Regions from separate parts of the Brevibacillus sp. genome, predicted to be linked through region 3. Evidence: riboswitches for the same ligand, from Rfam matches in the RefSeq annotation. Region 3 holds a riboswitch; each other region holds the start of a gene.

Region 1 (3,897 bases), on a different contig from region 3:
GCAGCCGATGAGGCATGCGCAGAGCGGCTGGAGCGGCTTTTGCTGGGCGAAGAAGGAGAGCAGCAACCACGGGAACTCGACGCGCTGGACGAGGGCGGGCACAGCCAGCTTTCCGAAGCGAAGCAGAGGGCGATTGTCCGGCGGGGAAAATGGAAAAATCGCTTGCTCAGTTCCGTGTACGCTTTTGCCATCCCGTTTGTAATTGGCGTGGTATTTCTGGGCGTCAACGGATGGGTAGGGTCGTCGATGCACGATGATCTGCACCGGGTAGCGAAGGACATGGTCAATTTTACGCAGCCGGGTGTCAGCGTGGGCAGCAGCGGCGCGCAGGTGGGACTGCTGTACGGCAGCATCCAGATGGAGCTTCGCGAGCGAGTAGGGGCGGACATCAAAAACGCAGGCCGCTTTGAAAGCACCAACGTGTTGTGGAACGTCAACGCCAAGCCGCAATGGACCAACGGAGTGAGGGAGCAAAAGCTGTTTTTCCGCTATCCGCTTCAAAGCGGGCAAAAACCGGACGCAGACGAACTGGCGCATTGGCGCACGCCAGCCTGGACGACTTTGGAGAAGCTCCCCGAAGGAACCGTTGCCCAGTTGGCTGTCTCTTTTGCTGATTTTTTGACGTACGAGCAGTATTATGAGCGAATCTCCCGCTACATCAGCTCCGCCAACCAGGATACGGTCTGGTTGGCAGTGGACACCGGAGTGGAAGCCAGGCACGAAGACCAAAAAGACGGCTACCTGCTCTTGGGGCCGGGAGAAGCATGGGGATTTGCGGAGCACGAGCTGAATTACGGAGCGGCTCCGATTCAGGTCAACGGAGAAGGAAGCCGACGGATGGCAGCCTTTTTGGGGGAAATGGCCTACCTTGTCGAGCAAAAAAGCCTCGCGCGCGACATGGGACAATATTTGGTCTCGCGAAGCGATCCGCAAGTCGAGGAGCGCTATCGCTACTTGCAGGAAAAAGGCGTTCGCCTCTACGGAGCAGTCCTGACCGGACCGACGAAGGAACTGCTCAAACTCAAGGATGAGAAGTCGATTACCGCTGCCTTTGTCGGCCAAATTGACTGGTGGAACTGGGATCGCCCGGCTGCTTCCGGCACTCAGCACGTCTGGTAGGAGAGAAGCGCGGTTTGCGAAAAAAGGGTGTTGACATCGTGGAACGGCAGGTTGTATGATTCAAACTAAATCAAAACCGCATACGTTTGGATACCTTATCCAGAGAAGGTGGAGGGACTGGCCCGATGATACCCGGCAACCGACACGACGCTATTTCAACGCGAGCAGCGGCTGAAACAAAAAGCGACGTGCACGGTGCTAATTCCTGCAGAAACAAAAGTGGTCTGGAAGATAAGGGGGACATGACACGTTTATTATACGTGGCGACAGCGACCTCTTTTCTTCGGGAAAGAGGTCTTTTTTGTGCGTTTGGACACGGATTCCTGACCATTTTGTCATTCCGTTCGAAATAGAGAAAAAAACGATTTGTGAGGGGAGTAATCAATCATGGCATACCGCGCATTGACTGAGCAGGAAGCAGTAGAGTACGTAAAAGGCTTGCCGGGTCTGTTTACAGAAGGAGCAGAGCTGACCAGCCGCGAAATCGGTGACGGGAATCTGAACCTCGTGTTCGATATCCAGGAGCCGGCTACCGGAAAAAAAGTCATCGTGAAGCAAGCGTTGCCGTTTGCGAGAGTCGTGGGAGAATCATGGCCGCTGACGATTGACCGTGCCCGCATCGAGAGTGAAGCGCTCCGCATCCAGCACAAATACGTGCCTGACCTGGTGCCGGAAGTATACCACTTCGATCAGGAGCTGGCGCTGACGGTGATGGAGAACGTAGGCGACCACGTCATCATGCGCAAAGGCTTGATTGAGGGCAAGCGCTACCCGCTTTTTCCGAAGCAGATCGGACGTTTTCTCGCGCAAACCTTGTTCTACACATCCGATTTGGGGGCGCATCCGTACGACAAAAAAGCGCTAGTCGGAACATTCATAAATCCGGAATTATGCAAAATCACAGAAGATCTCGTCTTTACCGACCCGTATGAAAATGCGCCGACCAACGACTTTAACCCGCTGATCCGCAAAGAAGTAGAGGCCATCTGGAACAACAAGCCGCTCAAGCTGGAAATCGCCAAGCTGAAATTCGATTTCCTGACTCGCGCAGAAGCACTTTTGCACGGCGATTTGCACACAGGCAGCATCTTCATCACCGAGAGCAGCCTGAAAGCGATCGACCCCGAATTTGCCTACTACGGGCCGATCGGTTTTGACATCGGTGCCGTTATCGCCAATCTGCTGCTCAACTACGCTGGTCAGCACGGCTTGCAAAATGACCAAGGAGAACGCGACTCCTACCGCGAATACTTACTGGAAACGGTTGAAGATGTCTGGAACGAATTTGTTTCCCAGTTTGTCCAGCTCTGGCACAAGCAGGCTAAAGAACGCAGCGCTCATGTCGAGGGCTTGTGGCAAAGCTACGTGAAACGACTGATTCAGGATACGGCAGGCTATGCCGGATGCAAAATTTTGCGCCGTGTGATCGGCCTGGCAGGAGTGGCTGATCTGAATGCCATCGCAGACGCCGAAAAACGCGCCGAAGCAGAACGACTGGCGCTGGCGATCGGGGAAGCGCTGATTCTCGGACGCAACGACATTGAGGAATCGACAGACATCACGGACATCGTCCGCAACGTAACCGCACGCTACTATCAGGAGGCAACGACAGTATGACAACCAGTACACAAACAACGCCAGTCAAGTGGGAAGACGACGTACTCGTCTTGCTTGATCAGACGCGTTTGCCAGTAGAAACGATTTATTTGCAGCTGACGACCGCCGAACAAGTATGGGGCTCGATTCGCCGCCTGGAAGTGCGCGGAGCACCGGCAATCGGCATGGCCGCCGCCTACGGACTGTATTTGGGAATCCGCGGCAGCGAAGCGCAAACGTATGAACAGTTTTGGCAAGAGCTGAACAGCCAGGCAGACTATTTGGGAACGTCCCGGCCAACTGCTGTGAATCTGTTCTGGGCGCTTGACCGGATCAAAGCACGCGTGCAACAAAACTCCGCCTTGCCCGTTGACGAGCTGAAAAAAGCTGTGCTCGACGAAGCACTGGCGATTCAAAAAGAAGACGCAGAAGTATGTCGCACGATCGGCGAACATTTGCTGACGCTGTTGCAAGACGGCATGGGCGTGCTTACACACTGTAATCCGGGTGCGCTGGCTACTGCTGCATACGGTACGGCTACCGCTCCTTTCTATTTGGCAAAAGAACGCGGGTGGGATTTGAAAGTATACGCCGACGAGACGCGCCCCGTATTGCAAGGCGCTCGCCTGACCGCCTATGAATTGCAGCAGGCTGGGATTGACGTCACCTTGATTTGCGACAACATGGCAGCTATGGTCATGTCGCAAGGCAAAGTGCAGGCCGTTGTCGTGGGAACAGACCGTGTAGCGGCCAACGGCGACGTCGCCAACAAAATCGGCACGTATGGAGTAGCCGTTTTGGCAAAAGCGCATGGCATTCCTTTCTATGTAGCGGCGCCGCTGTCCTCTGTCGATCTGGCGACGGCGACAGGTGCGGAAATTCCGATTGAGGAACGTCCGGCAGAAGAGATCACACACGGCTTGGGCAAACAGGTAGCACCGGATGATATCAAGGTGTACAATCCGGCGTTTGACGTGACGCCAGCCCAGTACATTACCGCAATTGTGACAGAGACGGGCATTTTCAAGCCGGAAGAGATCGCGAAAAGCAAACAATAGTCCGTCGTATCAGGAGCGTCTGCCTTTTTATGGCGGGCGCTTTTTTTCAGGAATAGATCGTCTGATTCTTGCTAAATTATGGAACCAGCCGCATAATCGAGCGTAAGAAGTTGCTTGCCCGTTG
Region 2 (3,897 bases), on a different contig from region 3:
GGAGCTGTATCGCCTCACGGTCAATTTGCCAGTTTCCAACGAAATGGCCATCCGTATTTTGCAAAGGGCAGGTTTTGACGTGATGGCCGAGCAAGTATTCATGACCAGGTCGCTCGTTTAAGCCCAGATCACTCGACTGACGGCTAGGGTTGCGCGTGATACGGAAACGTGATCGTGAATTTGGTGCCGACTTTTGGCTTGCTGGACACGCTTACCGACCCGCCGAACGCGTGGATGACGTGATAGGAGTACGTAAGCCCGAGACCGGTTCCGCTTGTTTTCGTCGAGAAATAAATGGACCCGAGGCGTTTGATCTGGCCTTCGTCCATCCCGATGCCGTTGTCTTTGATGATCAGCATGGCGTTGCTTTTCTCAATGAACAGCGAGAGGGACACTTTGCCGTTGACCGTCTCCTCACAAGCTTCGATCGCATTTTTGATGAAGTTGACCAAGACTTGTTTGAACTCGTCGGGATTGGCCAGGATCGTGACAGGCTTTTCATAAGCTTGCAGCTCCAGCTCGACATTGTGCATATTGGCAAAAGGCAGCATGACTTCCCGCACGACGTAAAGCTGGTCGCATACGTTGATTAGCTCGGTGCGCTCCTTGAGCGGCTTGGACAAAGCGAGATACTCGGTCAGGATCGCTTCCGTCCGCTGGATTTCGTCCATGCTGATGCGGATGTACTGATCGGTTTTCGTAATATTCTCGGGATTTTCCTGAATCAGGCGCAAAAATCCTTTGACCGCTGTGAGCGGATTTCTCACCTCGTGAGCAAGCGATGCGGCGACATGGCTCATCGTTTCGATTTTTTCATTTTGGGCGTGTCGAATAAACAGTTCTTTGTCGGATACGCACTTGCTAAATAGCGACAACAAGAGCCAAATTCCGACAAAGTTTTGAACGGGGATCACGAACAAGTAGTAGGCAGGATGATGGGATACATAGGTGGGAAAGTATAGATAGGTCAACCCCAAAGCTACCAGGGAAAAGAGCGCGCCCGTCAAAAAAATATACAGTGTTTTCCGATAACTGGCTTTGTAACGCCGATACATCAGGAGGGAGATGGCAAAGGTGACAACCAGGGCAAGCAGCGCGAGCCAGATGCCTTCACCACCCAAATAATAGCGGTATAGCGCGGACTCGATCAGCAAGACCAGCGCGATCCGCACTCCCCCATAGACTAGGGCAAAAAATACGATGATGTGCCTGATATCGAAAATCACGCCTTCCGAGACGCTGGTCGCGAAGGTCATGGCCAGAAACATGCAAATCGAGCTGGTCACAAGAATGAAAGCGCGGCTGTAATTGCGCATTCGGTCGCGGTAATAAATATTGAACAGGACAAATGGCGTCAGAGCAAAAAACATCTGCAAAATTACTTCTTTTAGTAGAATCATCGGACATCCCCATCGCAAATTTGCATGGCTGCTTCAATCTACGATATTTCGACAAGAGCCTACACGATTCCTCCAAAATTTGGACGCGCCGACGGAATAAATTTAAAGGAGAAAAGTTTTAAAAACCTAGTTGACAGATGGGTAAAACACGGATTATAGTCTCTATATACTAATACAAAGGTTTCGAAAATAATAACTACTCTTATCCAGAGAAGGCTGAGGGAATGGCCCTATGACGCCCGGCAACCTAGCTGGCAAGATCAATGTCTTGCGAGCCAAGGTGCTAACTCCAACAGGTAGCGATACCTGACAGATAAGAGGCGCGAATCTTGTCGATCAAGCCTCTTTCATCTGTTGAAAGAGGCTTTTCCTTTTGGAAAGGGAAGGTCGTCGCCTCCTCAGCTTGCAGCACAACAAGGAACAAAGAAAAAGGGGGATTTTTCGATGAAAAAGAAACTGGGCCTTATCACATCACTCGTACTGGCAGTATCGGTGGCCTTGACCGCGTGCGGCGGCGGAGCCGATACGAAAAACACGGCGGCAAACGGCGCTTCCGGCGAAAAAGCGAAGCGGATTGCCCTGATCATGCGCCAAAATGTAGGAACGTTTTCGGCTCAATACATTAACGGTGTGAAGCAGGAAGTCGAGAAAAACGGCGGAGAGCTGACAGTATTCAACGCAGATACGGATTTGTCGAAAATGGCGTCGAATCTTGACGCTGCGGTCAACCAAAACTTTGACGGCATCCTGATTGACCACGGTACAGCGGAAGCGTTGCAACAAGGTACGCAAAAAGCTGTCGACAAAAAAATCCCGGTCGTTCTGTTCGACACAGACATCAAGCTGCCTGGCGTGCCGATTGTCGAGCAAGACGACAACAAGCTGGCAGAGCTGAGCCTGGAAAAGCTGGCGGCAGATTCCGGCGGCAAAGGCAACATCGTGAAAATTTGGGTGGCAGGCTTTGCTCCGATGGAAAAACGTCAGGTGACTTATGAAGCGTTCCTGAAAAAATATCCGGATATCAAGGAAGTCGCCGCTTTCGGTTCCGCGACAAACAACACAGCGCTGGATACCCAAGCACAGATGGAAGCCATCCTGAAAAAATATCCGAACAAAGGCGACATCACGGCTGTATGGGCATCTTGGGATGAATTTGCCAAAGGGGCAACCCGTGCGATCTTGCAAGCAGGCCGCACAGAAATCAAAGTATACGGCATCGACCTGAGTGATGAAGACCTGCAACTGATCCAGGAAGCAAATTCGCCATGGGCAGCGACTGCAGCCGTAGATCCATCGAACATCGGACGCACTCACGCAGCGGCTATTTTCCAAAAAATCAAAGGCGAGCAAGTGCCAGACAGCGTGAAGCTGAATCCGGTGTTGGTGAAACAAGAAGATTTGCCTAAGGACAAAAAAGTGACAATGGGCGACTTGTCCCAGTACGTGAAAGAGTGGGGCAAGTAAGCATATAAAGCTGGTTGATTTGGCTATTCCCGTTGATCAGTCAACGGGAATCTTGCTTATTTAAGGGGGTGCGAAAAGTGTCCAGCTTGCAGATGAAAGGGATTGTGAAGCAGTTCTCCGGCGTTCCTGCGCTGCGTTCGGTCGATTTTGAGGTCAAGGCTGGCGAGGTTCATGCGCTTTTAGGGGCGAATGGAGCGGGGAAAAGTACCTTGATGAAAATTTTGACGGGCGCGTATCAGTCTGACGGGGGGAGCATCACGATTGACGGCAAAGAGGTGTCGATCCAATCGCCCCAGGATGCGAAAGCTTTAGGCATCCAGTGCGTGTACCAGGAAGTGGATACGGCGCTGATCCCGTACTTGAGCGTGACGGAAAACATTTTGCTCGATCAGATTGTCTCGGCAGGCCGCAAAGGATTCATGAACTGGCCGAGCTTGCACAAGGAAGCGGAAAGCATTTTGCAGAGCTTCGGCTTTTCCATCCCTGTGCGCATGCTCGTCGAGGAATGTACGCTGTCCGAAAAGCAACTGATCCTGATTGCCCGCGCGACCGTGCAAAAAGCGAAGTACGTCATTTTTGACGAACCGACAGCTCCGTTGAGCACGAAGGAGAGCGAGCGGCTGTTTCTCATCATTGACCAGTTGAAAAAAGCGGGTGTCGGGATCATCTACATTTCCCATCGCCTGCCGGAAATTTTTGAGATATGCGACCGAATCACGATCATGCGGGACGGTCAACTGATCGTGACGAGCGAGACGTCCCACACGACGATGGATGAGGTCATCGGCAACATGCTGGGCAAAAGCTTCGAGGAAGAGTTCCCGAAAGTCGAAGTGCCTGTAGGCGGGGTGCTTCTGGAAGCTGCGGGAGTGGCTGGCGGCAAGGTTCGCCGCGCCGATTTGAGCGTTCGCGAAGGCGAGATTGTCGGGATTGTCGGGCTGGTTGGAGCCGGGAAGACGGAACTGGCGAGACTTTTGTTCGGAGCGGATACCGCCGAGGCGGGACAAGTCAGGCTGAGCGGCAAAGAGGTGCG
Region 3 (3,897 bases):
CGTACTGGTTGACCAAAATATCGTACGAGCGCTTCGCCACTTCCAGCTTCTTCTCGCGCGTGACAGCCATGCCCGCTTCCTCGATCGTTCCGACGACTACAGCCGCTCCGAACTTTTTGATCAGCGGCGCTACTTCTTCAAAGCGCTCCAGGCCGTCTTCCAGGTTGATCGAGTTGAGAATCGCTTTTCCCTGGGAATAGCGCAGGCCCAGCTCCATTACTTTTGCATCCGTCGAGTCGATCATCAGCGGAGCCTTGACCTTTTTCACGACGAATTGCAGGAATTTTTCCATATCGGCGTATTCATCCCGATCCGGGTCAGCCAAACAAATATCGATGACGTGAGCGCCGCGTTTTACTTGTGCCCGGGCGATATCTGACGCTTCCTCGTATTGGCCTGCGGCGATCAAGTCGCGGAATTTTTTCGAACCGATGACGTTTGTGCGCTCCCCTACCAACAGCGGGCGACTGTCATCTTCCACGTACACGACTTCGATGCCGGATACCGCGCTGACAGCCTGATCGACAGCCTGACGTGGCTTGCAGTCTTTCAATGCTTCTGCCATCGCCCTGATATGATCGGGCGTCGTTCCGCAGCAGCCGCCCGCCACGTTCAGCCAGCCTTGTTCTGCAAAAGCGCGCATTTTTGTCGCAAGCCCTTGCGGCGTCTCATGGTAATGTCCGTTTTCATCCGGCAAGCCCGCATTGGGGTAACAGCTCACTCCGCATTGAGCCAGTCCGGACAGCGTGCGCAGATGGTCGCGCATGAACTCGGGGCCAGTCGCACAGTTCAGCCCAACGGACACGGGCTTCAAATGCTCAAGCGAGATATAAAACGCCTCGATGTTTTGACCGGCAAGAGTCGTGCCCATCGGTTCAATCGTCCCGGACAGCATGACGGGCAACTCCACATCCAGCTCTGCGAACGCTTTGCGGATGCCGATTCCCCCCGCCTTGACGTTCAGCGTATCCTGCGATGTTTCCAGCAGCAGCACGTCGGCTCCGCCAATGATCAGTCCTTTTGCCTGACGATAGTAGGACTCCACCAGCTCCTCGAAGGTGACGCCGCCTGTCAAAGCGAGCGTTTTCGTCGTCGGTCCCATTGCCCCTGCCACGTATCGCGGCCACTCGGTTGTGCTATAGGCATCTACGGCTTCCTTCGCCAGGCGGGCCGCAGCGATGTTTAACTCCAAATCCTTGTCGGCGACATCGTACTCGGCCAACACGACGGAGGTGGCTCCGAATGTATTCGTCTCGACGATGTCCGCTCCCGCCTCCAAATATTTTTCGTGGATGGATCGAATGACGTCTGGTCGCGTCAAGTTCAAAAGCTCGTTGCAACCATCGTAGGCTTCGCCGCCAAAATCATCGGCGGTCAAGTTCGCCTGTTGCAGCATCGTGCCCATCGCACCGTCCAGAATCAGAATTTTCCGGGAAAGCTGTTCGCGAAAAGTGGGTTTCATTGACGTACTCCTTTTCTCCCTTGCGGCGTTTATTCTCGGCAGTTTTTTTGCACAAAAAAATCCTCTTCTTTGAAAGAAGAGGATTTGTCCGCGGATACAATTGCGCCTGAACCATCCTCTCATCTTTCAAAGCCGTAGCTTTGCTGGAATTGGCACCGGATTTTAACCGGTTGCCGAGGCTTCATCAGGCCAGTCCCTCTGCCTCTCTTGATAAGAGTTGTACCATGGTATTCATTTTTGACTTTCAGGTTTCATGTTTGACAGTATCTTAACACCGCGTCCTGTCTACGTCAATTGAGAATTTGTCTATTATTTACTGCTTTTCTTCCCGACTGCGCCCATTTTTGTGCTTACCGGGCATCCGCCCACGCCAATCTGTGCGATCGTGTATAGACTGTAGCATAACGGAAAGGAGGGGGAACAAACGTGAGTACATCTTACTGCGGAAATGGCATCTTTGGAGACTGCTTCGCACTGGTGCTCGTACTGTTTATCCTGCTGGTCATTGTTGGGTGTTCGTGTGACGACTGCTAGGTAAATGACAAGAAGAGGCTATCCCCCCGCCTTCCAGCTGGCTTGCGGGATAGCCTCTTTTTCTTGTCCTTACGGCTCGATTACAGCCTCGCCGCTTTTGGCATCGATGGTAATGAAACTGCTTGCCAGCTCTTCCTCGCTCCACGGAATGTACGCGAGTCTCGGCCGATCCAGCCAATCGTTTTCCTGATCTTTTAACAGGTAAACAAGCCTGAGTGGCATGACGCGCAAAAACGACTCGGCAGCCTTTTGTTTGGAAACGACCTCGGCTGACGAAGGAAGCTCTGTCAACTTGTGAGTCTCTCGCCAATTCCGGAAGCTGTTTACCTTCCCGGTCGAAGGGTCTACCGACACCTCGTAAGCGGCATCTGGCCCCTTGTCCAACACCGGAATCCCATCCTTGCTCATGACATAGCGGAATACCCAGTTGCCTGACGAAACCGGATTGGCTGCGCCAGGTTCCATCACTTGTGCAAGCTGCACTTCTTTTACGCCCGGATCGGCGTATTTGGCCAAAAAGAACACGGCTGCCTGCTCGGCCTGTTCGCGCTTCACGGTCACTTGCGTATTTGTGCGGGGAACGCGCAACCCAACTACCTGGCTCGTCTTCGCGTCGATCGTCACTTCATGCCAGCGGTCTTTGCTATCTGCCCAGTTAAATGATTTGTTCTTTTGATGATCATCTACGGATTCCCGATAGGACATGCCTTCGATATTGACGCCAAATTCCGTTTGCAAAAGCGCCTTCGCCTCTTCCTTCGTACGCACGATGACAGGCTGTTCGTGTGTCTCGAACGCATCTGCCTGCGGCTGCTCCCGCTGCAGTTGATCGTAGGCAAAGCCGTTGTTTCCCGTACCGTAGTTGATCTTGCCGCTATGCGCATCAATGTACCAATCAAGGAAAACCGGCCTTCCTTGTTGGAAAAAGGAAACCGCTGCCCTGTATTCCAGTGTCGGCTGTTTCAGCGCCTTCCCTTCGGACATGTGCTGCACGTATACAAGCTTCATATTTGCGGCCAGCTCGTTTTCGGCGGCGCTTTTCGCCACAGCTTCCGCAGCATCCGGGAATGAAGACGGGGAATACGCTCTCGTCGGTTTGCTGAACATCAGAAGACGTCCGGAGCTGCCCAGCTCAATATCCAGCACATCTTCCATGACAGGTAACCCGTTATGATAGCGCATGAATTTTTCCGCGCTATTCGATTCCACATGGCGATAGTTCGCGCTGTCAGCTCCAAGCAATCGGCCGAGAAGCTGCTTCGCTTGCTTTAACGCCTCTGCTTCATTTGGCTTTTGCGCTTCTTCGTTGCGGTCCCGCTGAATCCGGTACAGATCGATGTCTTGCCCGTTGCCGATTTCGCTCACCATCGCTGTCTGGCCTTCGTCGTTCACTTTGCCCAAAACCAGCGCCCAACCATCTCGAGTCAGCTGTTTGTTGTAGACAACCGGGAACGGATTCAGTTCAGGCACGGAGGCGGCGAATTTGGCAAACAGCTTCTGTTCCTGCTCGTTCAACCTGCCGAAAAAGGCGACGCGCTCCTTTTTGTCCACCTGGACAGTCAAGACATCGTACGGGACAGGCTTGCCGTTTTCCAACCGCTGATAGCTGACGTTCATCCACGTTCCGTTGCGCCAATCCTCATCCGCATAAACTTCTGTCGCCTGATGCGCGTAAGCCTTCGCTTCTTCACCGAGCGCGGTCTGCAAAAATGCTTGCGCGACTTTCTCTGCTTGCGCGGGCGCAATCGTTGTTTTCTCGCCGTCATTGCTCGCGTCCAGCAAGTAGCTTTCGATCCGCCCCGTCCGGGTGTCATACGCGACTTGTCCGATTGCCCTGTCCTTTTGCAGCAAGGTCACAAGCGCAACCCCATCCAGCGTCTCGCCTTTGCGCAGTGTGACGC

What was found. A riboswitch is a leader RNA that binds a small molecule or an ion and turns the genes downstream of it on or off. The one in region 3 is predicted to bind S-adenosylmethionine.
Region 1: it holds a riboswitch for S-adenosylmethionine, as region 3 does, so the genes downstream of both, mtnK (S-methyl-5-thioribose kinase) here and metH (methionine synthase) in region 3, are expected to answer to the same signal.
Region 2: it holds a riboswitch for S-adenosylmethionine, as region 3 does, so the genes downstream of both, DEP07_RS22730 (sugar ABC transporter substrate-binding protein) here and metH (methionine synthase) in region 3, are expected to answer to the same signal.

Annotation. Positions count from the first base shown of each region.
Region 1 covers NZ_DOTK01000045.1:139,858-143,754, reverse strand. Annotated here, with positions in the region: gene DEP07_RS13995 (anti-sigma factor) at 1-1,119, shown strand, start outside; SAM riboswitch class I at 1,212-1,357, shown strand; gene mtnK (S-methyl-5-thioribose kinase) at 1,507-2,736, shown strand; gene mtnA (S-methyl-5-thioribose-1-phosphate isomerase) at 2,733-3,773, shown strand.
Region 2 covers NZ_DOTK01000078.1:8,024-11,920, reverse strand. Annotated here, with positions in the region: gene DEP07_RS22740 (hypothetical protein) at 1-121, shown strand, start outside; gene DEP07_RS22735 (ATP-binding protein) at 144-1,400, opposite strand; SAM riboswitch class I at 1,600-1,720, shown strand; gene DEP07_RS22730 (sugar ABC transporter substrate-binding protein) at 1,845-2,864, shown strand; gene DEP07_RS22725 (sugar ABC transporter ATP-binding protein) at 2,942-3,897, shown strand, end outside.
Region 3 covers NZ_DOTK01000079.1:186,151-190,047, forward strand. Annotated here, with positions in the region: gene metH (methionine synthase) at 1-1,462, opposite strand, end outside; SAM riboswitch class I at 1,579-1,679, opposite strand; gene DEP07_RS24250 (YjcZ family sporulation protein) at 1,889-1,996, shown strand; gene DEP07_RS24255 (YcdB/YcdC domain-containing protein) at 2,066-3,897, opposite strand, start outside.